Regions from separate parts of the Vibrio sinaloensis genome, predicted to be linked through region 3. Evidence: riboswitches for the same ligand, from Rfam matches in the RefSeq annotation. Region 3 holds a riboswitch; each other region holds the start of a gene.
The links. Region 3 has a riboswitch for thiamine pyrophosphate ahead of thiB (thiamine ABC transporter substrate binding subunit). Riboswitches for the same ligand answer to the same signal wherever they lie in the genome.
Positions count from the first base shown of each region.

Region 1: it holds a riboswitch for thiamine pyrophosphate, as region 3 does, so the genes downstream of both, thiD (bifunctional hydroxymethylpyrimidine kinase/phosphomethylpyrimidine kinase) here and thiB (thiamine ABC transporter substrate binding subunit) in region 3, are expected to answer to the same signal.
Region 2: it holds a riboswitch for thiamine pyrophosphate, as region 3 does, so the genes downstream of both, thiC (phosphomethylpyrimidine synthase ThiC) here and thiB (thiamine ABC transporter substrate binding subunit) in region 3, are expected to answer to the same signal.

Region 1 is NZ_CP096200.1:696,491-706,701, reverse strand. It holds gene MTO69_RS16765 (PhoX family protein) at 1-1,059, shown strand, start outside; gene MTO69_RS16760 (hypothetical protein) at 1,442-1,594, shown strand; gene MTO69_RS16755 (LysR family transcriptional regulator) at 1,698-2,603, opposite strand; TPP riboswitch at 2,735-2,835, shown strand; gene thiD (bifunctional hydroxymethylpyrimidine kinase/phosphomethylpyrimidine kinase) at 2,900-3,730, shown strand; gene MTO69_RS16745 (GGDEF domain-containing protein) at 3,847-4,797, shown strand; gene MTO69_RS16740 (phosphatase PAP2 family protein) at 4,908-5,657, shown strand; gene MTO69_RS16735 (hypothetical protein) at 5,698-5,988, opposite strand; gene MTO69_RS16730 (ArsR/SmtB family transcription factor) at 6,233-6,550, shown strand; gene MTO69_RS16725 (MAPEG family protein) at 6,587-6,973, shown strand; gene MTO69_RS16720 (acyltransferase) at 7,072-8,094, opposite strand; gene MTO69_RS16715 (TetR/AcrR family transcriptional regulator) at 8,302-8,889, shown strand; gene MTO69_RS16710 (alpha/beta hydrolase) at 8,996-9,847, shown strand; gene MTO69_RS16705 (SLC13 family permease) at 10,174-10,211, shown strand, end outside.
Region 2 is NZ_CP096199.1:2,927,133-2,937,343, forward strand. It holds gene MTO69_RS13390 (LysR family transcriptional regulator) at 1-78, shown strand, start outside; gene MTO69_RS13395 (aminopeptidase P family protein) at 158-1,951, shown strand; gene thiH (2-iminoacetate synthase ThiH) at 2,028-3,140, opposite strand; gene MTO69_RS13405 (thiazole synthase) at 3,152-3,919, opposite strand; gene thiS (sulfur carrier protein ThiS) at 3,925-4,179, opposite strand; gene MTO69_RS13415 (HesA/MoeB/ThiF family protein) at 4,218-4,991, opposite strand; gene MTO69_RS13420 (thiamine phosphate synthase) at 4,978-6,393, opposite strand; gene thiC (phosphomethylpyrimidine synthase ThiC) at 6,393-8,333, opposite strand; TPP riboswitch at 8,481-8,579, opposite strand; gene crcB (fluoride efflux transporter CrcB) at 8,658-9,041, opposite strand; tRNA gene MTO69_RS13435 (tRNA-Trp) at 9,579-9,655, opposite strand; tRNA gene MTO69_RS13440 (tRNA-Asp) at 9,716-9,792, opposite strand; rRNA gene rrf (5S ribosomal RNA) at 9,862-9,977, opposite strand; rRNA gene MTO69_RS13450 (23S ribosomal RNA) at 10,068-10,211, opposite strand, start outside.
Region 3 is NZ_CP096199.1:319,498-329,708, forward strand. It holds gene tamB (autotransporter assembly complex protein TamB) at 1-771, shown strand, start outside; gene MTO69_RS01570 (gamma-glutamylcyclotransferase family protein) at 787-1,134, shown strand; gene MTO69_RS01575 (DUF2799 domain-containing protein) at 1,194-1,553, shown strand; gene fbp (class 1 fructose-bisphosphatase) at 1,619-2,632, opposite strand; gene mpl (UDP-N-acetylmuramate:L-alanyl-gamma-D-glutamyl-meso-diaminopimelate ligase) at 2,945-4,297, shown strand; gene MTO69_RS01590 (flavin prenyltransferase UbiX) at 4,308-4,937, shown strand; TPP riboswitch at 5,075-5,196, shown strand; gene thiB (thiamine ABC transporter substrate binding subunit) at 5,248-6,255, shown strand; gene thiP (thiamine/thiamine pyrophosphate ABC transporter permease ThiP) at 6,265-7,869, shown strand; gene thiQ (thiamine ABC transporter ATP-binding protein) at 7,853-8,557, shown strand; gene yjgA (ribosome biogenesis factor YjgA) at 8,887-9,414, opposite strand; gene pmbA (metalloprotease PmbA) at 9,523-10,211, shown strand, end outside.

The DNA of each region.
Region 1 (10,211 bases), on a different replicon from region 3:
CGTTTTGATGTCGCCAAACATCCTAATGAACCGCACCGCTTCGGTTGGGTGGTTGAAATCGACCCGAACGACCCAACCTCTACGCCACTTAAGCGCACAGCGCTAGGACGCTTCAAGCATGAGAACGCGGCGCTACTTATCAATGATGATGGACACGTTGTGGTGTATCTAGGTGATGATGAACGTGGCGAGCACTTGTACAAGTTTGTATCGAAGAACAAGTACCAACCAGGCAATGACCGCGCCAATCGTGACCTACTCGAAGAGGGCACCTTATATGTGGCCAAATTCGATATGGATGATAAAGAGCTGAAAGGTCAAGGCCAATGGATTGAGCTTAGCTATGGCAAAAACGGCTTAACCAAAGAGAATGGCTTTAATGACCAAGCGGAAGTGATGATCTTTGCTCGCCGCGCAGCAACACAAGTGGGTGCGACTACGATGGACCGTCCTGAGTGGGTAGCGGTGCATCCAAACAACCAACACGTGTTCTGCACTCTGACCAACAATAAACATCGTGGTGTGAAAGAAGGTCAGCCAGTAGGTGGGCCAAACCCACGTCAAGAAAACCACTATGGTCAGATTGTGCGTTGGTTACCACAAAATGGTGACCATACCTCAGAGCGTTTTGACTGGGATCTGTACCTGATAGCTGGTAACCCAACGGTGCACCAGGGCGATCTGTATGCCGGTAGCGACAACATTAATGCCGACAATATGTTCAATAGCCCAGACGGAATTGGCTTCGATAAAGCGGGCCGTTTGTGGATTCAGACCGACGGTAACTACTCAAACCAAGGGGACTTTGCCGGTCAAGGCAATAACCAGATGTTGTGTGGCGACCCGATCACTGGCGAAGTGCGCCGTTTCCTGACGGGGCCTATCGCGTGTGAAATTACCGGGTTAACCTTCTCACCTGATTACAAAACCATGTTTGTTGGCGTTCAGCATCCGGGTGAGAGAGGCGCACCGTCTCACTTCCCAGCGGGCGGTAACAGTAAGCCACGTTCGACCATCATGGCCATCACTCGAGAAGACGGTGGCGTGATTGGCGCATAAGCCATCAAACGACATAGGAATGGGGCAGTGTGCCCCATTTTTTATGTATTACAGTGACGGTGAGCATAATTATGCGCGCAGCAGCATAAAATTTGTGATCTTTTGACCAATAGACACTAAATATGGTTGCTTCATCTATACGGTATCACTATATTGAAAGGGTAGCCGAATAACTTCAAAGGTGTAGAGAACCAAGTAAACTCCCAGAGCAAATACGAACAACTGAACGCAATAGACACACACAGCCTAACGAGCAATTCGTTATCGTGCATCGAAAAACGTATAAGAATTAGTATTTTCAACGGCCTTTTGCTTTACCCCTCTTTATCTCTCACCTGTGAGTTATCGATACATTTTTTGATAACCCAGAAGGAGAATGATTATGGTATCACTAGGTATAATCGCGTTAGCTTTCTTCGTATTTATGTGCTGCTGGGTTGCACAGCATGGCCTGCCCGTTTTGGGTATGAAGCTGGACGAGTCGGACTTACTGCTTATCTCAGAAATGTCTGGCGAAGATGTCCTTGAAGCATAAATGACTTTACGCTAAGCAAAAAAGGAGCCGTTGTGGCTCCTTTTTTGATCTTGTGGTTCGAGCTTAGCCGTTTCAATACCCCCCCACACAAATCCCACACCACCTATTTGTCCCGATTGGCATCATTCAGCGTTTGCTTAAGGGTGTGTTTGATAGTGTCGAACCTTGCCGGGAGGCGACGATGACGTTTGGTCAGCAAATACAGAGTTTCAATCACGGTTTGCTTGGATGGGTAAACGGCAATGCGCTCTTTGTCACTGAAAGCCTCCAACGCACTTTGTGGGAGCACGGTAAAGCCTCGCCCTTTGGCGACCGGGAGCAGAATTTGACTCAGTTGGTTGATATAACCTGTCACGGGCAATTGATTGATATTAATGGTGGCTAAGTCAGGTTCAGCGCAGCGTGAGAAATACAGCGATAAATAGTGCTCGGCATCAGGGTGACCAATTAAGCCGATCGCTTGTAGTTGCGCTAAAGTTAAGGTTTCGGTTTGGCACATTTTCGGCAGCATTAAACAGAGCGGTTCATCGCCGATTTTAACCGACTCGACTCTTGGGTCTGAGCTTTGATGAGTCATGAGGCCAATATCGACGTCGCCATTGATCACACCCGCCAAAATCTTTTGCTGTGGAGCAACCTCTAGGTGGGTCACCAGCTGAGGGTGTTTACATTGTAAATCGAGTAAGTGAGGGTAGAGCCGCAGTGCCAACGAGCCTGAGCATGACACAGCCAACTTGCCCGAAAAGGGATCATCTTGGTCAAGCGATTGCAGCATTTGCTGCTGCTGCGATTCCATCTCAAGCGCATACTGGTAAACGGTTTTGCCCGCCTCGGTAATTTCGAAGCTTTTGTTATGCCTTTCAATCAATGGGTGACCACACGCCTGTTCCAGCTTTTTAATGTGCTGACTAACCCCTGGTTGGGTCATAAACAGTTTGTCAGCGGTTTTGGTGAAGTGGCCAGTATCAATTAAGGTGGCAAATGTTTTAAGCCAAGCTGGATTGAGCATGCGCTATACCTATAAGAGATGGTTATGTTAATGAGTGTATATGATAACAATAAATTTCGGTACTGCGGCCACTGGCTCACCGTTGTGACATTTTACCCTGCACATGGGCAATAATTGCTGCTAATATCCAACTTCGATAGTCGGGGTGCCTAGTTAAGGCTGAGATCGCTGTGCGAGACCCGTTGAACCTGATTCAGTTAACACTGACGTAGGGAACTATAAACGCAGTCCTATCCTAGGCTGCGTCCTTATTCGCTTTGCAATAAGGGTTCCTGCGTCTTGTTGTAGGAGCTTTTATGCCACATTTACAAGACACTTCTCCCATTGTTCTCACTATTGCTGGCTCTGATAGTGGCGGTGGTGCTGGAATCCAAGCTGATATTAAAGCCATCTCTGCCACGGGTAGTTATGCCTGTTCAGTGGTCACGGCGATCACCTCGCAAAATACCCAAGGCGTACGAGCCATTCACCCGATTCCTATCGAGCATGTTGCCAGTCAGTTAGCGGCTGTGTTTGAGGATTTGAATGTGGTTGCGGTGAAAGTGGGTATGCTCGCCGATGCCAACATCATTCAAGTGGTCGCGGATCACTTGGCCAAGTATCGTCCCAAGTTTGTGGTTGTCGATCCGGTGATGGTGGCGACCAGCGGCGACCTGTTACTCGAGCAGCAAGCGATACAAAGCCTGAAGCAACAACTGCTTCCTCTTGCCGACTTAGTGACCCCTAATTTGCCAGAGGCGGCTGCACTGCTTGATATACCGACACCAAGCAGCGAGGATGAAATGGGCGCGCTGGTGGCTGAGCTGCGCGGGCTAGCGTCTAATGCCGTACTGCTAAAAGGAGGTCATTTAACCCACCAACCGACCAGCAACGATCTACTGGTCACAGCGGACGACTACGAGTTGGTGCGCGCCAAGCGAGTGCTCACCAACAACACGCACGGCACTGGGTGTACGTTATCGTCGGCGATTGCTTCCTATGTCGCGCAGGGGCATCGCTTGCATAAGGCAGTCTGTTTAGCTAAACAATATCTCACTCAGGCACTGACCCATGCCGATGATCTGCAAGTCGGTCACGGACACGGACCGGTGTCGCACTTCTTTCCTGGCCATTACAATGTGCGCTAGTAGATAGCGCAAACGGTGAGCAGGCCGAGGTTAATTTCGCTAATGGCTTCTCCTGACTCAACATCGCTGCTTTTGAGTGCTAAGATCTTTGTATCTAAGTGAATGAGATGATTACGATGCAAGCGCCAAAACAGCCACAAAACGAAGCGCAGCGAATTGAGGCGCTAAAACGACTCAATATTCTGGATACTAAACCTGAGGAACGCTTTGACCGAGTGACCCGTCTTGCTCGACGTTTGTTTGATGTGCCCGTCGCTGTGGTCAGTTTGGTCGACTCGGATCGCCAATGGTTTAAATCTTGCGATGGCCTGGATTTTAGTGAAACATCACGCGAAGTGTCGTTTTGTGGCCACGCCATTTTGGGCAACGAGCCGCTGGTGATTGCCGATGCACTGGAAGATGAGCGCTTTCGTGATAACCCTATGGTCACAGGAGAGACGGGGATCCGTTTCTATGCAGGCGTTCCTCTGGTCTACCTTGATGGTTACAAACTGGGAACGCTGTGCATTTTTGACACTCAGCCGCGTCACCTCAATTCTGAGCAGTTAGTCGACTTGGTTGATTTAGCCAAGATTGCTGAAAATGAACTCTCGGCCAGTTTAACCGCCACCACCGACGCCCTGACGCAGATTTCCAATCGGCGTGGTTTTGAGCTATTGGCACCTAAAGCGATGGACCACTGTTTGGTGGCAGGGTTGTCAGTCTCGCTGGCTTATTTTGATCTCGATAGCTTTAAACAGATTAATGACACCTTCGGCCATGCGGTTGGCGACCAAGCCCTAGTGAGCTTCACTCTGCTGTTGACAGAGTCGTTTCGAGATTCCGATGTGATTGCACGGATTGGTGGCGATGAGTTTGTGGTTCTGATGTCTGGTGCCAGCGATCGAGTGGCCGATGTTGCCATCAGTCGTTTTCGCAGTGCAGTCGAGAGGTTCAACCAAGACCATAGCGGACAATATCAGCTGCGATTTAGTGTCGGAGTGGCGTCGGCGAAAGACAAAAGTGACATGAAACTAGAGCTCCTGTTGCAACGGGCAGATAAGCAGATGTTTGCCTCAAAACGCTAGCGGGTTAACAGGACGATTTTCCTTGGCAACAAATTGACATTCCATTGATAAACCGTAGCGATCTCTTCGGCTAACATGCTGACTCAGCATTGTTAGGTGTGTCGTCTATCGTGAACAATCTTCTTCGAAACAAACGTAGCGGGTTACTGCTACTTGCCGTGTTTTTGCTTTCAGTTGCGCTGATGTCGCTGCAGGTAAGCCATATCAACTTAATGGAACCAGTCAGTGACCTGTCGGGCGTGGCGTTTAGCGCGATGACCGACTCTGCTGGTCATCACGGCTTTGCCATCACTTTGGTGGTGCTGATTGCCCTCTCTTGGCATCTCGTTAGGTACAGATTGCGCTTTGTCACCTTAATGGCACAGCTGGGGTTATTGCTGGTGGTCGGCTTTGCGGCGAAAACCGGGCTGAAACAGATGACGGAAAGTCCCCGTCCCTATACTGAGCTATTGACCCAGCAGCTTCTTATTCCTGAGCCAAGTCACTTCTACAAGTTGAACGATCAGCAACAGGCACAAATGATTGAGCAGATCTCTGCGAAGGTCTCACCGTGGCGAACTCAACATTGGCAAGGGGAGAAAGATTACTCGTTTCCGTCAGGCCACACTATTTTTGCCGCGATTTGTTTGGTCTTTTTCGGTTCACTGTTTATCGAGCATCGACGCTATCTTCTTACCGCCGCTTTGGGAGGATGGGCTTTGATGGTCGCCTACAGCCGGTTGTGGATCGGCATGCATCGTCCTATCGATCTGATTGGCTCGATTGTGTTTGTTGGCTTGGTCTATATACTCATGCCCAACGTTCAGCGCGTGGTTGAACGTCTTTTCTCTGGGTTGCCGCTGGTTCGACATCATGGCTAGGTGAGGCTCGAGTTAGTTCAAACCTCACTTTTGCCCATTTTTATAGGTCACACATCAACACTTCAAACTCGTCAGCAGCTTGATCAATTAAATGATGAACCTCAGCCGCGTCTTGATCAGACAAGGTCACTTGCCAGGGTCGACCAGCATGACGACCAATCAATTGCGTGCATCCGTCCGCTTTTTTAAACACTAACTCACTGAACTTTGCGCTATGGTGCTGCTCGCTTTCTTCGATATCGACATCAATGAAACCGACAGGATTGATGGCCACATGAGCGTGATAGTGGCCGGTGTCGTTTAACTGATAGTCTCTATGTAGCAAAATCATCAGTCTCCCTCCTTGCTTTTCCAATTTGGCTACCACAAGTTTAGGCGAGCCTATGCCGATACTTGACCAAATCACCACTAAACTTGATGTAGGTTAATTTTTGCTCAATTAATGGTTCGTTCTCGGTTTGCCGGGCAATAGATAGACATGGGTCAAGTTTAAAGGTTAAAAGCCGATTGAAAGGGATTGTAAGTTGCGTATGCTTCGACTACTTTGGAAATGTATCAACGAGTAGGAGTGATGAATGGAGCTGGAAGCGGTCGCTAAAGCGTTGAAAGAGTTAGGACACCCAACGCGACTGTCGATTTACAAAAGTGTGGTTAAAGCGGGATACCAAGGCATCGCGGTGGGTGGATTGCAAGAAAAGTTGTCGATTCCAGGGTCAACCTTATCACACCATATCTCCAACCTAGTCGATGTTGGTCTAATAAGCCAAAGGCGCGAAGGACGAATCCTTTATTGTGTCACTGATTATCAATGCCTCAAGGAGGTGATTGATTTCTTGCAGCAGGAATGCTGCGCGGATGAGCGAAGCTCGTCGGACTGCTCGATATCGGGATAAGCGGTTAAAGCAGCGGATGAATCAAGGAGTGAAAACATGGTAACGGCCCTTTATGCCAGTTTATCGGCGCTGCTTTTGTTGTGGCTTGCGATTGAGGTGATCAAGCAACGACGTAAAGCACAAATTAAGTACGCAGATGGCGGCGTGACCGCCCTGCAAATGGCACGCAGTGCGCATAGCAATGCGGTTGAGTATGTGCCGATCACAGTGATTATGATGGCTCTTGCCGAGTACAATGGGGCACCGCTTTGGATGATTCATCTACTCGGCGTGGCCTTTATTATCGGGCGTCTGCTTCACGCAAAAGCGATTTTGGCCGATAAACTGAAAGGGCGCATTAGCGGAATGAAGCTGACCTTTGCGGTGATGGTGGCGCTGGTGGCTATCAACCTTTTCTATCTGCCTTATCATAGCTTGTGGTAGAGAGCTAAAGTAATACCAATCACCCCAATTCTCTGCACATCTCATTAGTGCGATTGGTATGCAAAGCGATGAGTTAAACTCATCGCTTTTTTATTAAATCAACGAAACAACCATCGATACAGTGGCGTTTTCTCAAGAGCCTTAATCAAGCCAAACGTCAGGACCGTGGCGCCAAATAACAGCAGAATATCTTTGCTTAAACCGCTAAGGCCGGCCGCGCCCGCCACATTCATCATGACGATGATCATCGGTAAGTGTGCCACATAGAGCGGCAAGACATAGCGAGATTGCGCCGTTAGCCATTGGTTGCTGCCCAAGTTGGGTTTCGCCAATAGCCATAAGAAACAGCCCGTTCCCCACAATACGGTACCAAACACAAAGTCATTGGCGTTAAAAGCTTGATTGTGACCAGTGAGCACCCACGCTTCGGCGAAATGGAGGGTCATCCCCACCAAGGCCAAGATACCGGCTTGGCGAGCGGTTGCTTGAATCGATTTTTGCCGAATGGTAAAGCCAATCGCAAACAGTAAGGTGCTAAAGAAAGGGCCATTTCGCGTAAAAAATGGCGCGACAAAGCCCGTCAGTTCTTGATAGCTGCCAGCCAACACGCCATAGACGTATAAAGCGATGCCTAATGGGACAAACAGCGCTAATTGTCGATAGTGACTGAGCAATGCGCCAATGGCGGTGGCGATGATCAAGGCCGGAAGAAACCACAAATGAACCAGTCCGCCCTCAAGCAGCGAGTTTAGAGGCGCTTGAGCGAGAAAGCCCCAATATCCTTGGCGCTCAGCCAAATAGCCGTGCTGCGCCACCGTTTCAAGGTTAAACGGCATGGCGAGACTGATAAAACTCCAGACAACGAACACTCGTAGCAGTGGCGAGCTGTAGCGCTTTAACGTTTGCAGCGGTTGCTGGCTGAGTTTGGGCTCAATCAAGTAACCAGAGATGAGGAAAAATAGCGGCACGGCAAACCGTGTGGCTTGGTTGAAAATGTAGGCGACCCAAGGGGTGTCTCCAATATGCCAATAACTGAGGAACAGTTGGCAGTGCATGGCAGCGATGGCCAAAATAGCGACCACACGCCCAAGCTCGATACTCTGAATTTTTTTATTTTGCATAACGACGACTGAATAATCTAAAGTCGCCAAATTACCTCAGCTGCCCTTCAAGCGGGTATGATTTTTGTCAAGGAGTGGGTCGACTTGTGTGTGAGTGGTGAGATTATGCGGTCATTCACTCATCGGATTGGCTCATCCGGTTTGAATCTAAGTTGGAAAAAAAGAACGAGTGTGCTAAAACTAATAGGTTAGCGATGAGAGTAGATGATGAGTAAAGGAAAAATTACCCGCGAGAACATACTGAACAAAGCGTTTGAGTTGGCCAGTGAAAATGGTTTAGAGAGTCTAACCATTGGCGAGCTGGCGAAGCAGTGTGGTATGTCAAAAAGCGGTCTGTTTGCCCATTTTAACTCGAAAGATAACTTGCAAATCGCGGTGTTAGAGCACGCCAATCGTGTGTTTACTCAGCGAGTGATCGCACCGGCACGCGAGCAACAGACGCAAACCATCGAAGCTAAGTTGACCGCGCTGCTCGACAACTGGCTCGGCTGGAACCACTCATTTCAAGGCAGTTGTATGTTTTTGGATGCGTGGAAAGAGGCCGATTCAGACAATGTGCCGACTCAACAGGTATTGAAGCAGACCATTGCGTCTTGGGTCGAATACTTGCGAATTCAGATTGCCAAAGGTGTCGAGCAAGGTGAATTTCGCGCCGACCTAGACCCAAAGCAAGCCACCTTTGAGTTGTACGGGCTCTATCTTAGCGCGCATTTGTTCTACTCGATCCACGGTGAGCAAGCGAGCTATCAACACTTTTGGTCGGGTGTTAGGCGTTTGTTCAACGCTTGGAAATAATCGAAATATAGGCCGAGTCAGTGTGCTTGGCTTATTATTTAACTATAAATAGCACGGTCGTTCGCTTTTTGCGTAATCTAAAGACTGGCTGCAAAAGGAAAACCCCATGAGTGAGAAGATTTACTTTAATACCTCGCAAAAGTTCAGTGTGAAAAAGAGTTTGGTCAATATGACCACTCGGCTGCACCATACGCTGTTACCCAACCACGCGAAAAAAACCGCACGTCAGTTGTTGCTGACCCCTGCTCGCACTCAGCCCAAAAACAGTGAACCGCAGGGGCTGATCAAGGCGGAAGTTCACTCGAGAGAAGGGGTATTGAAAACCTACCAGCTTGGCTCAGGACCGGTGTGGTTGCTCAGCCATGGCTGGTCTGGCAGCGCCAGTCAGTTCTTCCCGTTGATGGCGCATATTGCCAGTCGTGGTTACACCGCGCTGGCGTATGATCATCCGGCACACGGTCAAAGCGAAGGCGCGTACGGTCATATACCCGCGTTTGTTCACGGCTTGGAGGCGATTCTCGATAGCGTAGAGCAAGAGGTCGCAGGCTTAGTTGCACACAGCATGGGGACAGTGTCGGCGATAGAGTGTCATCATCAAAAGCTGGCTAACAAACCTTTACTGCTTATTGCTCCGGTGCTTGATTACCTAGATAACCTGTTTGGCAGTGTGGCCCGCTCGGGGTACTCGATGCGTTTGTTTAATGCAGTTGTCTCTGAAGTGGAGCAGGAGTATCGCTATCCGCTTCAGTCTATCGACCCCTACAACAAACTTAAGCTGCGCACTTCACCAACAATTATCGTTCATGATCAAGGAGATAAGTTCGCAAAATATCATGTCTCGAGCAAAGCCGCTGAAGAAATAGCGCGAGTGGAACTGGTGACGACCCAAGGTCAGGGGCATGGCCGCGTGATGAAGTGCCAACAAGTGATGGACAGTTTCGACAAGCTCATTGGTTAGTCAATCTAAGGGGAAGACGTCACTTCCCCTTACCTCTCTATTCTCTTGACCTTTCTCTGCTATCAATGGTTGCTTTGTCTATAATTGCTAGCAACCAACAATGCTCTGTCAAAGATGTCTCCCGATTGAGATAAGACAGACATCGTCTTGGTTGGTGGTGGTTTTATCGTCAGGTATTGGGCGCAAAATATCCAAAATATTCATGACGTTAACATCCTTAACCTTGTTTATGATGTGGTTAACAAATTCGTAATGAATCGTTATTTCCGAGTGACGTTATGTGGGATCATTTGCAATGCCACAAGGCCCTCATAAGGAAAATAATAATGAATAGAAATGATAGTGTCCCTTTGCCCACCAATAC
Region 2 (10,211 bases), 360 kb from region 3:
GATCCTGCCCTTGCTTGGATAAGGCAAATAATCAATGAAAAAACCAGCGACTTGAGATCATTTGCAGCTAGCACATAAAAAGAGTAGCTTAGTCGCATTGTCCAAACGATGAGTCATCATTGCGAAGGACGCAATATCGAATGAAGGATTTATGTTGATGCTTACCACTACAGAACAACGTGTTTCGGCTATCCGCCAATGGTTAGCAGAGCACAATATCGATGCTCTATTAGTTCCCCATGAAGACGAGTACCTGGGCGAGTATGTACCGGCCCACAACGAGCGCTTACATTGGCTAACCGGTTTCACCGGTTCCGCGGGTGTCGCCGTCATAACTCAACACAACGCCGCTATTTTTGTTGATGGCCGCTACACGGTACAAGTGACTAAGCAAGTGCCGGCGGAGCTATTCGAATATCGCCATCTTATCGACGAGCCAGCCCTTGATTGGATCAAGCAGCAACTCAGTGCAGGTTCGTCTGTCGCCATCGACCCGCGTATGCATAGCGCCGCTTGGCTCGACGCGGCACAGGCAAAACTTGCTGAGACAGTTGAACTTAAGATACTCGCCAGCAACCCAATTGATGAGCTATGGCACGATCGCCCTGCCCCTGTGGTTTCTGAGGTTCGCCTAATGGCAACAGAAGCAGTTGGTCAATCAAGTGAAAGCAAACGCCAAGAAATCGCAGAGCTTGTGAAAAAAGCCGGCGCAGACAGCGCAGTAATCACAGCCCTTGATTCTATCTGTTGGCTATTGAACGTACGTGGTCTTGATGTATCACGTTTGCCTGTTCTTCTCTCTCACGCGATTCTGCATTCAGATTCAAGCGTAGAATACTTCCTAGATCCAGTTCGTCTACCTGCTGAATTTGACGCTCATGTTGGTGCGGGAGTGACGGTTCATCACCCAGAAGCATTGCAAGCACGACTAGAAAACCTAACTGGCAAGAATGTACTGGTTGACCCTGCGACAAGTAACGCATGGTTTAAGCTGATTCTGCAGAACGCTGGCGCAACGGTAGTCAGTAAAGCCGATCCGTGTCTAATGCCCAAAGCATCAAAGAACCCAGTCGAGATTGCAGGTATGAAGGCTTGCCATATTCGTGATGGTGTGGCGATGAGCAAGTTTTTATGTTGGCTCGACACAGAAGTGCTTGCTGGCAACCTACACAACGAAGCGATTTTGGCCGATAAGCTCGAGGCGTTTCGCAGCGAGGATCCAACACTGATGGATCTTAGCTTCGATACCATATCTGCCGCCGGTAGCAATGCCGCCATGTGTCACTACAACCACGAGAACCAACCGGAGCCCGGTCAGCTTGAGTTAAATACTCTGTACCTAGTCGACTCAGGTGGTCAGTACCTAAATGGCACTACCGACATCACTCGCACGATTGCAATTGGTCAACCGAGCCAAGAGATGATCAATCAGTTCACATTGGCACTAAAAGGCCACATCGGTATCGCTCGAGCGCGTTTTCCAAAGGGAACTCGCGGTTATCAGCTTGATACCCTCGCTCGTCAACACCTATGGGCGGAAGGTTACGACTACGATCACGGCACTGGTCACGGTGTTGGTCACTTCTTGAGTGTGCATGAAGGCCCAGCGAGCATTTCAAAAAGGTTGATTGATGTTCCTATTACCGAAGGTATGGTGCTTTCCAACGAACCGGGTTACTACCGTGCAGACGCGTTTGGCATCCGTATCGAAAACCTAGAGCTTGTTGTTGAAACCCCAACTAATGGTGACTTCCCTGTTCTGTCATTTGAGTCGCTTACTCGCTGCCCTATCGATAAGCGCAATATCAACGTTGATATGCTCACTCGTCCCGAGCTCGCTTGGCTCAACGACTACCATCAAAAGGTTTGGGATGAGATTAGCCCACTTGTAGAAGGGGAAGTTAAACAGTGGCTGCGCCAAGCTACGCTGCCATTAACGCATAGCTACTAATGAAATGAGGGTTGATGCTTTGCACCAACCCTCTTCCTCATCTCATGTTTCACGTGAAACACTTTCACTCCCAGAGCTAACCAGAGTAAGCAGCGTGCCAGTCTCGCCATACTGGGTCAAAGCCTTTAGCCCTAATCATGGTTTCGACACTGCTCGCACTCCGCTCATCACTGATCTCAAACTGCTCAAGTTCTACATCCTCTAATGCGTAACCCCCTGGTTGAGTTTTTGAAGCAGCCGACATTGAAGTGATTCCCAATGGCAATACATTGTCTCGAAATGCCGAAGACTCTCGCGTCGATAGTGACAACTCGACCTCTGAGTTCAACAAACGATACGCACAAATCAACTGAACAAGTTGTTTATCGGTCATCACTGACTTGGGTTGCAACGCACCTTCACAAGGGCGTAAACGCGGGAACGATATTGAATAGCGAGTTTGCCAGTACCTTCGTTCCAAATAGTCCAAGTGTGCGGCAACAAAAAAGCAGTCAGTACGCCACTCTTCCAATCCTATCAAAGCGCCAATACCGATCTTATCGATGCCTGCTTTTGCAAGTCGATCGGGCGTCTCAAGTCGGTATTCAAAATCGCGCTTATTGCCACGTAAATGATGTTCAGCATAGGTAGATGGATGATAGGTTTCCTGATACACCATCACCGCATCTAAACCCAGCGTCTTGAGCTCTGTGTATTGGTCTTGATCTAGCGGCTGTACTTCCATAACCAAATAGTTAAAACGTTGCTTAATCATCGGTACCATTTCGCGGAAGTAGTTCATCCCGACTTTGGATTCGTGCTCACCTGTCACCAGCAACACGCTATCAAACTTCATACGCTTGATCGCTTCGACTTCTGCAGCCACTTCGTCCCTATTCAAAGTACGACGCTTGATTCTGTTCTCCATCGAGAAGCCACAATATGTACAAGCATTGGCGCACAAGTTAGAAAGGTACAGTGGAATGTAAAGCGACATGGTATTACCAAAACGCTTGCGTGTTGCCGCGTAAGACAGCTGCGCCATCTGCTCCAAATAAGCTTCTGCTGCTGGTGAAATCAGCGCTTTGAAATCTTCCAAGTCGCGCTTGGGTTTATTCAACGCGCGTTCAACATCTTGTGCCGTTTTGGCGTAGATCGACATCGAAATGTCATCCCAATTTAGCTGTTTAAACTGCTCAACGAAGCTCATGAATACCTCACTTAGAGCTCATCCAAAAAGGAAGTCAGTGGACTCGACGCAACCGCATGAGAAACCTTACCAGCAAGCCCGGCTTCATAAGCCATACGCCCCGACTCTACCGCCAACTTAAATGCTTTCGCCATCGCAACGGAATCGCTCGAAGCTGCAATCGCAGTATTGACGAGCACGGCATCCGCGCCCATTTCCATCGCACGCGCGGCGTGTGAAGGTGCGCCAATACCCGCATCGACAACGACAGGAACATTAGCTTGGTCGATAATAATCTCCAAGAAGTCGTGAGAAACAATCCCTTTGTTAGAGCCAATTGGCGCACCCAATGGCATCACTGCTGCGCATCCTACTTCTTCCAATCGCTTACACAGAACCGGGTCTGCATGGCAGTAAGGAAGCACAACAAAGCCTTCACGAACCAGTTGCTCAGCAGCGACAAGCGTTTCGATAGGATCAGGCATGAGGTATTTGGGATCTGGGTGAATTTCTAGTTTTACCCAGTTGGTGCCTAACGCTTCTCGCGCCAGTTGAGCAGCAAACACAGCATCTTTTGCATTCTTTGCACCCGAGGTGTTCGGCAATAAGTTCACGCCCGCTTTTACTAACGGCAGCAAAATATCGTCTTGCTGGTTGTTGATGTCCACGCGCTTCAACGCCATGGTCGCTAGTTGAGAACCCGATGCTTGAATTGCTTGTGCCATCAATAGGCTGTTGGCAAACTTCCCTGTTCCCGTGAACAGTCTTGATTCGAATTGTTTATCACCAATTTTGAGCATCGACTTTAGCCCCCTGCGATCGCTTGAAACAAAGAGATGCTATCTCCCTGTGAAAGAACTGTGCTAGCCCACTCACTGCGGGGAACAACATTGTTATTAATTGCAAAAACACAGCCCATTTCAGGCAGCGCAAATTGACTAATGATTTGCTGTAGATTCGACTTACTGGCAACTTGATGTGACTGGTCATTGATGACAATAGTGATCACATCTAAGTTAGCAGCGGTCATTTGTGTTGTTTGTTGTTCTGATAACGTCATTACTTCCAACTCTCCTAATTCTACCCATTACTCGTAAGCTAAATCTGAGCACATACTTGGCACTGTTTGTCTTTGCTTATCGCCATGGTTTGCCATTGCAGTTTCAATCCATCAAACAGATGCAGCTTGGCAGTCTCGACATGAAACTTTCCCGTCGCCAGTTTTTGAATTGCCGCTATTGCTTGGTAGTTGCCAACCGTGCCCACCACCGGACCGAGGACACCGCTCTCACTGCACTTTTGCGTGTGTGGTAATTCATCAAACGGATACAAACAGCGGTAACAGGCTTTACTCTCCACGTCTTGTTCACTTGATGATTGGTAATCAAAAACAGCGAATTGCCCTTGCCAACCAATTGCCGCCGCGGAGATGAGCGGCGTGTTTTGTTCGAAACAGACTTGGTTAATGAGCTGGCGCGTTGGCATGTTGTCGGTGCAGTCGAGTACCACATCCGCCAGCATTACCTCAATCTGCAGCTGTTCTTTGTCCAATCGCTTATTGAGAGCACGAATTTGAACCATAGAATTAAGTTCAGTAAGTTGCTTTACCGTCGCTTCTGTTTTCGCAACTTGGAGGTCTTGTTCACGATATATGATCTGACGTTGCAGGTTACTGCTATCAACTTCATCGTCATCAACCACAACCAATTTACCAACGCCCGCAGATGCTAAGTACAAACTCGCTGCGCTCCCTAATCCACCACAACCGATGATCAGCACATGCGATTTGCTCAAACGCTCTTGCCCAACTTCGGCAATTTCAGGCAGAGCGACTTGACGCTGATAACGAAGGAACTGATTATCCGTGAGCATGCTCGCCTCTCTTGGTATCCACCAATTCACTATTCTGATGAGTCGACGTTAGTTTTCTTTCCTTCATCAGTTGTGCGAAGAACTCGATAACGGACTGAGGGGATTCAGCCAACGTAATAGCTCGCACAACGGCCAAACTCGAAACACCTGTTTGCCAAACCTGGTCTGCATTAGATGGGTCAATGCCACCAATCGCGACCGTCGGAAAGCCGAACACATTGTCACTAATTGCTTTATCTTTTGAAGGATGGAAAGCAGCCTCTGTATTTGTATAAGGGATGCTATCAATCAGCTTTTGATACAGATCCAAGCGCACCAAACCTTGTGGTTTCGATGGCATCTGTTTAGTAGTGGTTGGGAAAATATGCCCTAATGCTATGTAACTAGGATGAATTTGTACGATGCGCAGTAGTTCATAATAACCATGAGTAGAAAGGCCAAGACGAATGCCGGCTCTAGATAGCTGATCCAAATTCGATTCTTCTATGTCTTCTTGTCCTAAATGAACGCCATAAGCGCCATGCTTGATTGCTAGTTTCCAATAGTCATTAATGAACACTTGTGCTCGATACTGACGACCTAGCTCAATTGCTCGAATGATCTGATGTTCCAAATCGGCTTGTTGTGGATTCTTGATTCGTAGTTGAATTGTGTTGATGCCTAGTGGCAGTAGGCGCTCAATCCAAGCAACATCATCAACAACTGGATAGAGCCCCAGACTTTGCTTAGTTAGAGTTGGAAAGCTGACGCTCTCGCCTTGTGCAGACCAACCAACTTGAATACCTAGTCGGTTATCCTCCAGTACAGGTGTGGGGAAATCATTAAATTGGTCAGCCCACTGAGTTGGCTTCCCCTCGTCAACGTTGCCATTCGATAGTGTTTCACGTGAAACATTCTCTTGTTGAGTTGTCATGCCCCGAGCGAGAGTTAACGCATCTTCGATAGGAAAATCGAGTACTGTCAGCGTGACAATCCAAGCAAGGTGGCTCTCAGGTATAAACTTCGCGCTTACCTTCGACTTAACGGAAAGCGCTCGCACTTCATCGTTAATGGGGTGACGCCAGATATCAAGCTGACGCCCTTTATCCTTTTCATCGGATACCTGCGTATCAGCAATACCAATATAAATCGCTTTCGACGGTTGCTTAGCACACGCTTCTACCGATAAAGCAGAGCGGTAATTGAGCACAAATGAACTCTCATGCTCAGAGTCATATCCATCAATAAGATCTGTCGCTATGCGTGTGGTCTGTTGGTCGCGAACAAGCTGAAAAGATTGAGTTGGGCTCACACCCAACTCAATGTCTTCAATACTAAAACCCTGTTCTTTCGCCAACAACAGACATTCTTGAACTAGACCTGTCAGTTCAATCAGTGATGACGGAATAAGGATTTTGCTCATTAGTCACTTACCTCGGCATGTGCTGCTGGGTGGTATAACTCAGAACCTGACTCTCTAAATTCTTGCGATTTCTGACGCATCCCCTCAAGAGGATCATCCAACATTTTGATTGAGATAGCTTGGTCGGCGGCAACTTGCTGAGTGTCTTTTGCGTACTCGCGAACTTCTTGCGAGATCTTCATCGAGCAGAACTTAGGGCCACACATAGAGCAGAAATGGGCAACTTTTCCAGATTCTTGAGGCAGAGTTTCATCATGAAAAGCGCGCGCGGTATCTGGGTCAAGTGCTAGGTTAAATTGGTCTTCCCAGCGGAACTCAAACCTAGCTTTAGATAAAGCATTATCTCGCACCTGAGCCCCGGGGTGACCTTTAGCCAAATCAGCTGCGTGCGCAGCCAGTTTATAGGTGATCATCCCTGTCTTGACGTCTTCCTTGTTTGGTAAGCCTAAGTGCTCTTTTGGTGTGACATAACAAAGCATGGCACATCCATACCAACCGATCATCGCTGCGCCAATACCGGAAGTGATATGGTCATAACCAGGCGCAATATCGGTTGTCAGTGGACCAAGCGTATAAAAAGGCGCTTCATGACAGTGCTCCAACTGCTGTTCCATGTTCTCTTTGATCATGTGCATAGGAACATGGCCAGGCCCCTCGATAATGACCTGAACATCATATTCCCAGGCAATCTTAGTCAGCTCACCTAAGGTGCGAAGTTCTGCAAATTGAGCCTCATCGTTAGCATCGGCAACCGAACCTGGACGAAGACCATCGCCAAGAGAAAGTGCGACATCATACTTGGCACAGATTTCACAGATCTCTCGGAAGTGGGTATATAGGAAGCTTTCTTGGTGATGCGCTAAACACCATTTCGCAATAATAGAACCACCACGAGAAACGATGCCAGTAACACGCTTAGCTGTCATTGGCACATAGCGAAGTAGTAAACCAGCATGGATAGTGAAATAGTCAACGCCTTGCTCTGCTTGCTCAATTAGAGTATCGCGCATCACTTCCCAGTTAAGGTTTTCCGCAACACCGTTCACTTTCTCAAGCGCTTGGTACATGGGTACAGTACCGATCGGCACTGGACTATTACGTAGAATCCACTCGCGAGTTTCGTGAATATTTCGTCCAGTAGAGAGATCCATAACGGTATCTCCACCCCAGCGCGTTGCCCATACTAGTTTCTCTACTTCTTCTTCAATCGAAGAAGTGACCGATGAGTTACCGATGTTGGCGTTTACTTTGACCAAAAAGTTACGTCCAATGATCATTGGTTCGGATTCTGGGTGGTTGATATTAGAAGGGATAATCGCGCGACCTTCGGCGACTTCTTTACGTACAAACTCAGCGGTAATGTCTTTTGGCAGATTGGCACCAAAGCTTTGACCCGGATGCTGTTGATTCAGCACTTCATCGCGGTATTGAGCACGCCCCATATTTTCGCGAAGGGCGATATATTCCATTTCAGGGGTAATAATGCCTTTACGAGCGTAATGCAATTGGGTCACACAATGACCATCTTTGGCACGTCGAATGCGTGGTAGATTACCGTAACGCAGTTCGTCTAACGTTTGGTCTTCTAAGCGTTCCTTTGTGTACACCGAGCTTACTTCATCAAGTAACTCTGTGTCACCGCGCTCTTCAATCCACCCTTCTCTAAGCTTAGGTAAGCCGTTATAAAGGTCAATCTCATGGTTTGGGTCAGTATAGAGTCCAGACGTGTCATAGACACGCACAGGCTCATTGGGTGAGAAAACTGGTGCTTCCTTAGTGCCACCTACAAGACTATCGGCGAGGGTAATTTCTCGCATTGGCACCTGGATATCCGGGCGAGAGCCCTCAACATACACCTTATGAGAGTTTGGGTATGGTTGGACAGAAAGTGTATCGATGAATTGTTTAGCTTCCAGTCTCGCTTGCTTGCGATTCGACATAGCATTTTTCCTTGCTTGTTATTCTAGATAAAAAGATTTTGGATAAAAATGCTTGGCGGAAAGATGCGACAAGAGGTATCGAACGCTGCGCTGGAGATGGCGCTTAGTGCTATCCGATATTTGATAAAAGACCAGTGTGATACTGGTAAAGATATCTCTCTTGTTCCCTTCGCAGATTCTAATCTGATCAGGTTCAACGGATCCCGAATTAACGGTCTCAGCCTTAAGGCACTCCGACAAGTGAAACGAGTATATAAAATCGGCTTGGTTAAACCAAGCCGACCTGTTCAAAAAATGTTAAAAAAAGAGATTTGCGTTTCGACCTCAAGTTTTTATTAGGAGCTGAAACCCTACCCAGGCAGCAGAAATACTAAGTACAACGTTGAGTAGCACATTGAGGCCCATCTTTAAAAAAGCGCCCTGCTGCATCAGCAGTACATTGTCCATCGAAAAAGTAGAAAAGGTTGTTAATGCGCCTAGGAAACCGAGGCCGATAATCTGCCGCCAAGGCTCAGTGGACAGCTGACCGTTTTCAAAGGCGGCGATCAGCAGTCCCATAATCAAAGAGCCTACTACGTTGACGGTAAGCGTTCCGTATGGAAAACCGCGACCTAGCAATACAATGCACAACTCTGATATCAAATAGCGAGAACATGCGCCGAAAGCACCACCGATTGCGATAAAGCCAAGAATAGAAAGTTGACTCATAACTGCCCCTAGAAAGATTTGTACCATTATTGTACCGCTCAGAGACAAATAATCGACAAAAATTAACGACCTACTCGCCGTGAACACCTTGATATTTAAAACGTTACAGGAGTCACTTACGTTGAAATTTTTGTTTAGAGTAACAACTTCACCCACCCTAAAGTGCCGTTGTTGGATAAATAGATTCTATAAGACAGTCCAGAGACGGGAAACACTATGCAGTTGTTAGCCAAGAAGTGATTAAAGTGGATATAGATGGCAGGGGTGGAGAGATTCGAAAGCTTCGCCCCAACACGCGCTGTCTCTGGTAAATCGGGGAATCCGCTGCTCAGCCAATTGAATATTTCAACATCAAAAAGCAAAAAGGCTCTAGCCGCATGACTAGAGCCTTATATATGGCAGGGGTAGAGAGATTCGAAAACTTCACCCCAACACGCGCTGTCTTTGGTAAATCGGGGAATCCGCGGCTCTGCCAATTAAATTAGTTCAACATCAAAAAGCAAAAAGGCTCTAGCCGCATGGCTAGAGCCTTATATATGGCAGGGGTGGAGAGATTCGAACTCCCAACACGCGGATTTGGAATCCGCTGCTCTGCCAATTGGAGCTACACCCCTGTAGAGTATTTCTAATTTTAGATTCGAAAAAACCTCGCCATAGCGAGGTTTCTGAATAAGTGGCGGAGCGGACGGGACTCGAACCCGCGACCCCCGGCGTGACAGGCCGGTATTCTAACCAACTGAACTACCGCTCCGCACTGGTTAGACTCTTGAGTCTAAGTTTTTGCCTTTAGATTTTTCTAAAATCTAAAAACGAAATGTAAGCCTGGCGATGTCCTACTCTCACATGGGGAAGCCCCACACTACCATCGGCGCTAATTCGTTTCACTTCTGAGTTCGGCATGGAATCAGGTGGGTCCAAATCGCTATGGTCGCCAAGCAAATTCTTTAATCTGGAAAGCTGTTATTGTGTTCTCTACACATTCAATCTGCTCTTGCTTTGAGTCCATCAAAACCCTTTGGGTGTTGTATGGTTAAGCCTCACGGGCAATTAGTACAGGTTAGCTCAACGCCTCACAACGCTTACACACCCTGCCTATCAACGTTCTAGTCTCGAACAACCCTTTAGGACCCTCAAGGGGTCAGGGAAGACTCATCTCAGGGCTCGCTTCCC
Region 3 (10,211 bases):
AAAGACCAAGTGTTGCTGGATAAGAATTATCAGCCGTTGGAAAAAGAGTCTCAGGTCCCCTTTAGTTTGGAAACTAACGTTAATATCAATATCGGTGATGACTTCAAATTATCGGCCTTTGGCCTCCAAAGTGGTTTGTCCGGTAAGCTCAATGTCGCCCAGAAAGACAAGGGGCCCTTTGTCACTGGTGAGGTCAACATTATTGATGGTTCTTATCGCTCGTTCGGTCAAGATTTGCAGATCAAAGAGGGTAAAATCTTAATGAATGGGCCAGTGGATCAGCCGTATGTGCAGATCACCGCGATCCGTAATCCGAACAATACCCGTGATGATGTGACCGCTGGGGTAAAGGTTACCGGACCGGCCAGCGAGCCGACGGTCACCATTTTCTCTGAGCCAGCAATGCCACAAGCCAATGCGCTATCCTATCTATTACGTGGTCAGGATATTGATGGGGAAGCAGGTGGCAGTGCGATGACAACCACGTTAATCGGCCTCAGTTTAGCCAAAAGTGGTCGCGTGGTCGGTGAAATCGGTGAAGCGTTTGGCGTGCAAGATCTGCAACTCGATACCGCTGGCTCAGGGAACGACTCGCAAGTCACTGTCAGCGGTTATATTTTACCTGGACTGCAAGTCAAGTATGGCGTGGGTATTTTTGATTCTGTGGGTGAATTTACCGTGCGCTACCGCTTAATGCAGGACCTCTATTTAGAGGCAATTTCTGGTGTCGATAGTGCGGTTGATGTGCTCTATCAATTTGAATTCGATTAACTGAGAGGGAAGGCCGTGCAGCATTTAGTGTTTGTTTATGGGACATTACGTAGTGGAGAGTCTAATCATTACCTGCTCGAACACAGTCAGTGTCTCGGTCACTATACGACGCCAGCGATTTACAGTTTATATGATCTTGGCCCGTATCCAGCCGTAATAGAAGGACGTGACGCTATCGTCGGGGAAGTCTATTTGGTTGATCAACGCACATTGGAACAGCTTGATCGGTTAGAAGATATCCCGGTCACTTATCGCCGTGAGCAAATCGAGACGCCATTTGGTTTAGCGTGGATTTACCTCTATCAAGACAGCAGCCAGCTAGATGTGTTAATTGCCTCGGGAGATTGGTGTCAAAAAGTGTGATGGCGTAAGGCATAGACCAAAATAGCACCGCTATTATCATCAGGCTTAGGGAGGCTCCGATGAAAGTTAAACTTATTTTGCTATCGATATTGTTGGTGGGTTGCAGCAGCCAGCCAATTCCGCTGTCGAGCTCGACACAAGATTGGCGAGATTTTGGACAACAGCAGGCACAGATGGGGTGGCTTAAGCAATCTCAGTCTGCACTGGCCAAGCAGCGCAGTGACAGTGTGCTCGATTCGGAGCTCTACTTAGCCTATGACAGTGGCTATGAAGTAGGGAGAAATAATTATTGCCAGCAAGATGCGCGAATGTTGGGGGTTGTAGGTAAGCCCTACTTGGGAATTTGTGACCAGTTAGACCCGTTTTTTTATCAGGACTACATGTCCGGACGGACATCGAGCGCAGGCTCAGGCATTTAGTCAGCTTTGAGCTAATAAAAAGAGTCGGCGTCGGCCGACTCTTTCACTTTTAAGCATTGAAAGAACTATTCGTCGCGGTTTTGTTCTAAAAACGCTTCGACCTTTTTCACCATGTTCTTCGAGCCAACAAAGAAAGGCACGCGTTGATGCAGCTCGGTTGGCTTAATATCCATGATGCGATTCACCCCGTCAGAGGCCACACCGCCAGCTTGCTCAATGATGAAGGCCATTGGGTTGCACTCATACAGAAGGCGCAGCTTGCCATTTGGGTGGCTCTCTGTGCTCGGATAGAGGTAGATACCGCCTTTAAGTAGGTTGCGATGGAAATCGGCCACCAGCGAACCAATGTAGCGTGAGGTGTATGGGCGATTGTCGCTAGGCGCACTCTCTTGGCAATACTTAATGTACTTTTTCACCCCGAGTGGGAAGCGGATGTAATTGCCTTCGTTGATTGAGTAGATGCTGCCATCTTGTGGGATCATCATATTTTCATGTGACAAACAGAAAGTCCCAAGTGAAGGGTCGTAGGTAAACCCATTGACGCCGTTACCCGTGGTGTACACCAACATGGTTGAAGAGCCGTAGATCACATAGCCGGCGGCCACTTGTTTATGGCCAGGTTGGAGAAAGTCTTCTTGGGTAGGCGGTGTGCCGATCGGTGACACGCGGCGATAAATGGAAAAGATAGTCCCAACAGATACGTTCACATCGATATTAGACGAACCGTCAAGCGGGTCCATCAACACTACGTATTTGGCGTTTTTGTTGAGTTCTTTGTTAAACGCTACAGCTTCATCTTCTTCTTCGCTTGCCACACCACACACTTGGTCGCGTGCTTCTAATGCCGCTTTAAACTTGTCGTTGGCATAAACATCAAGTTTTTGTTGGTCTTCGCCTTGTACGTTGGCAGTACCAACCGCGCCGGTAATATCGCCGAGGCCCGCGGCATTAATCTCGCGGTTAACGATTTTCGCAGCAAGACGAATCGAAGAGAGTAGGGATGATAGATCACCGCTAGCGTGGGGGAAGTCCGCTTGTTTTTCTACAATGAACTCGCCAAGGGTGCGCATTCCAGACATGGATTTTTTCCTTTAAAAAGTCGCTCAATGAAATGGGGGTTGGGCTGGAGTGATCTCTTGCGGATCGTTAGTCTTTACCCAAGCTTAAGTTTAAAAGTTAGATCTTTTTATTGGTAATGAACTAACTGCTTGAGTTCTCAATTTATTTGTCGACTCAACAATGACTTACATTTTATCTGCTCAGGCTCTAACTGTGGCGATAGAGTGACCAGATGGTACTGGCATGATGATGAACAGTGATCAAAGTAGTTCGCTTTTCAGTGCTTTATCGCCATAATGAGCAGATTATTTTTGCCGAAAACAGGGGCAGTTATGCACATTCATATCTTGGGGATCTGCGGAACATTCATGGGTGGCGCCGCGATGTTGGCGCGTCAACTGGGGCACAAGGTGACTGGCAGTGATGCCAATGTTTATCCGCCAATGAGCACCATGCTTGAATCGCAAGGTATTGAAATAATTGAAGGCTTTGATCCCGCACAGCTTGACCCAGCCCCTGATTTAGTGGTGATTGGCAATGCAATGAGTCGTGGCAACCCCTGTGTTGAGCACGTGCTCAATAGCAACTTGCGTTACACCTCTGGTCCGCAATGGCTGCAAGAGTTTCTGTTGCATGACCGCTGGGTACTGGCGGTGTCCGGAACTCACGGCAAAACCACGACCTCAAGCATGCTGGCGTGGATTCTCGACGCGTGTGGTTACCAGCCCGGATTTTTGGTTGGCGGCGTGCTTGGGAACTTCGGTATTTCTGCCCGCCTAGGCGAAAGCATGTTTTTTGTGGTCGAAGCGGATGAATACGACAGCGCTTTTTTCGATAAGCGTTCTAAGTTTGTCCACTACCATCCACGCACGCTGGTGATGAACAACCTTGAGTTCGATCATGCAGACATCTTTGATGATTTGGAAGCGATTAAACGTCAGTTCCACCATCTGGTCCGCACGGTGCCGGGCAATGGACGCATTCTTGCCCCTAAACAGGATCGGGCGATAGCCGATGTGTTAGAGCGTGGCTGCTGGAGTGAGACCGAATACAGCGGTCAACAAGGGCAATGGCAAGCAAACAAAATGGTTGCTGATGGCTCTCATTTTGAGGTGCGATTCCAAGGTGAAGTGGTTGGGAGCGTCCAGTGGGATTTGGTCGGCGACCATAATGTAGATAATGCCTTGATGGCCATTGCCGCTGCTCGCCATGTGGGTGTCACCCCCGACCTCGCCTGTGAGGCGCTGGCGAAATTCATTAATACTAAGCGTCGCCTTGAGTTAAAAGGCGAGGTGAACGGCGTTCGCGTTTATGACGATTTTGCCCATCACCCAACCGCGATTGAACTGACTTTAGGTGGTTTACGTAACAAGGTCGGCCAAGACAAGATTCTAGCGGTGTTAGAGCCTCGCAGTGCCACCATGAAACGTGGGGTGCATAAACAGACGCTTGCAGCCTCACTGACCGCCGCCGATCAGGTGTTTCTCTATCAACCACAAGGCATTGACTGGTCGGTGGATGAGGTGGCCCTGAAGTGCACACAACCCGCTGTGACCAGCGATGATATCGATATCTTAGTAGAAAAAATTGCGGCCGCAGCACAGCCTGGCGATAATATTTTGGTCATGAGTAACGGTGGCTTTGCTGGCATTCACGACAAACTACTGGCCAAATTGGCCCAATAACCGAGTCACTATGAGCAACAATACCTCTAAATCGATAACCTTAGCTTTTACTGGCGCGTCAGGTGCGCCTTACGGTCTGCGCTTATTGGAATGTTTGTTGGCCGCAGAGTATCGCGTTTATCTGCTGATCTCGTCCGCGGCGCGAGTGGTACTGGCGACCGAGCATGGCTTAAAGCTTCCAGCAAACCCCGACGCCGCTCAGCAAGCCTTGGTCAACCATCTTGGCTGCGATAGCGAGAAGCTGGTGGTGTGTGGCAAGGATGACTGGTTTTCTCCCGTCGCTTCAGGATCTGCTGCGCCGAAGCAGATGGTGGTGTGTCCGTGTTCAGCGGGAAGCGTTGCCGCTATTGCACACGGTATGTCGGACAACTTGATTGAACGTGCGGCCGATGTGGTGATGAAAGAGCGGGGACAGCTACTGTTGGTGGTGCGTGAGACACCGTTTTCGACGCTGCATTTGGAGAACATGCACAAACTGTCCCAGATGGGCGTCACTATTATGCCTGCTGCGCCGGGGTTCTACCATCAACCTAAATCGATAGAAGATCTGGTCGACTTTATGGTGGCGCGTATTCTCGACCACTTAGGTGTTGAGCAAGGATTAGTGCCACGTTGGGGCTATGATTCGCGTCAGATTTAAAATCTGTAACCGTACCGATTGTTCAATTTCACTCAGATAGCGCTTTCAGGCTTACAGGGATGAACTGGCCTGTTAACTCACCATGCCCTTCATGTTTTAGGGATGGCTATTGAGTGTGATAACTATTACAATTTGACCGTAACTCATCGGGGAGCTATTGAGCCAATCAAGATTGGCGCTTGGCTGAGATCGAGCTTTGCTCGGGACCCGTGTACCTGAACCAGATAATGCTGGCGTAGGAATTGAGTCTGGACACCGATTAACTGACGTCCCTCAACCCTGTGCCGCTCACACAAGGAGAGAGCGAGCAGTGAATACCACTCTAAGCACCATTTCAATCAGCGGTCTTGCCGCAGCCATGTTGACATCATGGTCTGCGTTTGCAGCCAACGACACCTTAACCGTTTATACCTACGACTCGTTTGCCGCCGATTGGGGCCCAGGCCCAACCATTGAGAAAGCTTTTGAAGCTCAATGCGGTTGTGACCTCAACTTAGTCGCCCTCGATGATGGCGTGTCTATTCTCAATCGCTTACGTCTAGAAGGTGCAAACAGTAAGGCCGATATTGTATTGGGGCTAGACAACAACCTGATGGCCGAAGCACAACAAACCGGTCTACTGGCTGAGCACAAAGTCGATACCAGCAAGGTCAATCTGCCAAATGGCTGGAACAACCCGACCTTTGTACCTTACGATTTTGGCTATTTTGCCTTTGTCTATAATACGGAAAAGCTCGCCAACCCACCGGCTAGTCTCAAAGAGCTGATCGAGTCTCGCGATGACCTGAAAGTCATCTATCAAGACCCGCGCACGTCTACCCCGGGTCAGGGGCTGATGCTATGGATCAAATCTGTCTACGGCGATAAGGCCACTCAAGCTTGGCAACAACTGGCGAAAAAGACGGTCACTGTGACTAAGGGCTGGTCAGAAGCTTACTCTATGTTCCTTGAGGGTGAATCGGATCTTGTGCTGTCGTACACCACCTCTCCGGCTTATCACTTAATCGCAGAAAAAGACGCCAAGTATGCAGCGGCAAATTTTGCCGAAGGTCATTACACCCAAGTGGAAGTGGCAGCTAAAGTGAAGGGCACCGAGAACAGTGAGTTGGCTGACCAGTTTATGGCTTTCATCCTCAGTGATGAGTTCCAGTCAGCCATGCCGACTGGAAACTGGATGTACCCAGTGACAGATGTTGCACTGCCACAAGGGTTTGAAACCTTAACGACGCCAAGTAAAGCGCTCGGTTTTTCTGCTGACGAGGTCGCGCAAAATCGTAAAGCGTGGATTCGCGAGTGGCAAAACGCGTTAACCTTCTAAAGGTCACTTTTGTATCAGGTTCCTAAAGTTGGACTAGGGGTCGCGATTATCATCGCGGCCTTTATCGTTTCTGCGTTGTCAGCATTGCTGAGTTATGCGCCGACGCTGGATATATTGAGTGTCTGGCATGATCCTTACTATCGTCATGTCACCAAGTTCAGCTTCTATCAGTCGCTGCTGTCCACTCTGCTCAGTGTCGGCTTTGCTCTACCGGTGGCGCACGCGTTGTCGCGGCGAAATTTCATCGGCAAATCTCTGCTACTCAAGCTGTTTGCTACGACCCTGGTATTGCCGGTGTTAGTTGGTGTGTTTGGCTTGTTGGCGATTTATGGCAACAGCGGTTTACTCGCTCAGGGGGTTAAGCTGCTTGATAGCCAACTGCCATTTTCGATTTATGGCCTCAATGGTATTTTGCTCGCACACGTGTTTTTTAACTTACCCTATGCGACGCGATTATTGCTGCAGTCGTTGGATACGATTCCCGCCGAGCAGCATAAACTCTGTGCCCATCTGGGAATGGGCCATTGGGACAAGTTTCGCTGGGTTGAGTGGCCAAGGCTGCGTCAGCAACTCCCTCATGTGTGTGGCTTGGTGTTTATGCTCTGCTTTACCAGTTTCGCCACCGTAATGGCGTTGGGCGGTGGTCCCAAATCGACCACGATTGAGTTGGCCATTTATCAAGCGATTAAGTTTGATTTTGATTTGCAAGCAGGGGCGTTACTCGCCATATGGCAAATGCTGCTGTGCGGTTTGATGGCGCTATTGATTCAGCGCTTGAGCAAGCCTCTCGCCGTGTCATCCGGGTCGCAGAGTCAGTCGGTGGTGATAACTAAAGACACTCTAAGCTCTCAGCTTTGGGATTGGGGTTGGATTGTTGCTGCGCTTTTATTGGTGCTGCCGCCGCTAGTGATGGTGGTACTGAGTGGGATCAATAGCCAGGCGCTGAGTGTGTTCACCGATAGCCGTTTTTGGATGGCATTGACCGCGTCATTGAAAGTCGCCTTGTCTGCTAGTCTGATTGCTGTGGTCGCTGGGTACGCGATCTTACTTACCAGCCGACGCTTGAGACTCAATTCGCGCAATAAAAGTGCTGATCAAGTCGAGTTGATCGGCACCATTATTTTGGTCACCCCCGGGCTCGTTGTCTCTACTGGGCTGTTTTTGCTGTTGCGCGCCATGACGGATGTATTCAGTTTTGCCTTTGTTATCGTGGTTGCCGTCAATGCGCTGATGGGATTACCGTATGTGATCAAAACCTTGTCTCAGCCGATGCTGCATATTGAGCAGCAGTATCAATATCTATGTGCGAGCCTTGGACTGACGCGCTGGCAGCGATTTAAGGTGGTGGAGTGGCGAGCATTAAAAAGGCCGTTTGCGCATGCTTTTGCGATCAGTTTTATGTTTGCTATCGGCGATTTAAGCGCAATTGCCCTGTTTGGCAGTCAGGAATTTCGAACTTTGCCACTGTACTTGTTCCAGTTACTGGGCAGTTATCAGATGGACGCTGCAGCGGTCGTGTCACTCACCTTGCTGCTGTTAAGCTTAGGTTGCTTTACCTTAGTCGAGAAGTTGTTTAATGCCCATTCAAAGGTCGGTTATGTTAAGTCTAAATAAGGTCGACTATTACTATCACAACGAGTTGTTTCATTTTGATGTCGCAATTGCCGAAGGCGCTATTGTCGCCTTAATGGGGCCTAGTGGCGCAGGTAAGTCGACCCTACTCGCTTTGGTTGCCGGTTTTATTGAACCGTCGCAAGGTGACATTGTGGTTCGCCAGCAGAGCATCCTTGGTCGAGCGCCGCATCAACGCCCGTTTGCGATGCTATTTCAAGAGCACAACCTGTTCGCTCATTTGAGTGTGCGACAAAACATTGCACTTGGCCTCAACCCTGGCTTGAAGCTTACCCCTAGCCAGCATGCTGAGGTCGAACGCGCGGCGCAGCAGGTGGGGGTAGAAGAGTATCTAGACCGCTTACCTGAGCAACTCTCTGGTGGACAGCGACAACGAGTCGCACTGGCTCGCTGCTTTGTTCAGCCCCATCAGATCTGGTTATTGGATGAACCTTTCTCTGCGCTTGACCCTATATTGCGCGAAGAGATGCTGGGCTTGGTTAAGCGTTTGGCCTCCGAGCGTAACGTGACGGTATTGATGGTCACTCACCATATTAGTGATGCCAAGGCGATCGGCTCTGATTTTATTTTTGTGGCTAATGGTCGGGTCGAGGTGGCGGATAAAATCGAACAGCTCTGTTCAAATCATAGCAACCAAGCCTTAAGCGATTTTGTACGAGCGGGTGAGTGATGCGAGAGGTTAGAGCGCTGCGCTCGAAGAACGGGCTTCGCCCTCCGAGAACACTACGTTCCGAGAATCGAGAGCGGACTTCGTCCTACGAAAATCTAGTGCGCTTCGCTCCGAGAACGGACTTCGTCCTGCGAGAATTTAGACTGGGCTGCGCCCTTCGAGAGGTGCGCTTTTGGGCTGTTGAGTAAGTCTATAAGACTGAGGTTTTTGCTAGGGACTTATATCTCAAATGCAGAAAAAAGGTTGACGCCTTCACGTCAACCTTCCAAGACTTTCTCGCTTCTCGCTTCTCGCTTCTCGCTTCTCGCTTCTCGCTTCTCGCTTCTCGCTTAAAGCTGCGCGTCGTTGAGCGCTTTTAGGATCTGGAAGATCTCACGATACGCTTTGGCTGGTTTACCCGCTTGCTGCTCTTTACTTGCTTGGCGAGCCAGTTGGCGTAGGCGCTGACGATCGGCATCAGGATACAATTCCATCACTTCATTAATCGCGTCGTCACCTTGCTCAACGACACGTTCGCGCAGTTGTTCAAGCTTGTGCAGTTGCGCGGTCGCTTGAGAGTGCTTGTTGCGTACTTTGTCCAATGCCGCTTGCAGTGGCTCTGGATCTTCAAAGCGCATCAATTTGCCAATGTATTGCAACTGGCGGCGACGCGCTTCATTTTTAAAACGCTGCGCATCTTTAATTGCTTCTGCTAGGTCTTCACTTAATGGGAACTTTTCTAGCACAGACGGTTTGAGTTCGACCAGTTCTTCGCCGAGCTTTTGCAGCTCTTCCATGTCGCGTTTCATTTCGGTTTTGCTTACCCAAATGATCTCTTCTTCCTCTTCCCATGGCGCTTTCTGATTTTTACGTGCCATTTTTCTGCCTTAATATGAACATCTATTTCTCTATTTTAACAAGAATCGTGGGGAGAAAGCGAAATTCTTGTTATCCTAATGACAATCGATCTTAAGAATAAAGTAGATATGGACGTAAGAGAGCAAGTTGCTCAACAGCGTGTTGAGCTAGAAGCTGCGGTTGCCAAAGCGTTAGAAATGGCGGCTGCTAAGTCGGATGCGGCTGAGGTCGCGATCAGCAAAACCACAGGCCTAAGTGTCTCTACTCGCATGTGCGAAGTCGAGAACGTTGAGTTTAATAGCGATGGTGCGCTGGGTATTACTGTTTACCGCAACCAACGTAAAGGTAGCGCATCTACTTCAGACTTAAGTGAAAAAGCGATTCAACAAACGGTGCTGGCAGCGTTGGATATCGCTCAGTTCACGTCACAAGACCCATTTGCAGGCCCGGCGCCGAAAGAGTTGATGGTTAAAGAGATCCCCGACCTTGATTTGTTCCATCCCGATACTCCCGACCCAGATTATGCCGCGCAAGTTGCGATTGCCGCTGAACAGCAAGCGCTGGCTTACAGCGACAAGATTAAACAGAGTGATGGTGCCAGCTACGACAGCCACTACGGCTTAAAAGTGTACGGCAACAGCCACGGTTTACTGGCGAGCTATGCCTCGAGCCGTCACAGCACCAGTTGCTGTGTGATTGGCCAAGGTGAAAACGGTGAGATGGAGCGTGACTACAGTTATACCGTTGCACGCCATAAAGATGAGTTATGGACGCCGCAAACGGTGGGACAGAAAGCCGCCGAAAAAACCGTGAGTCG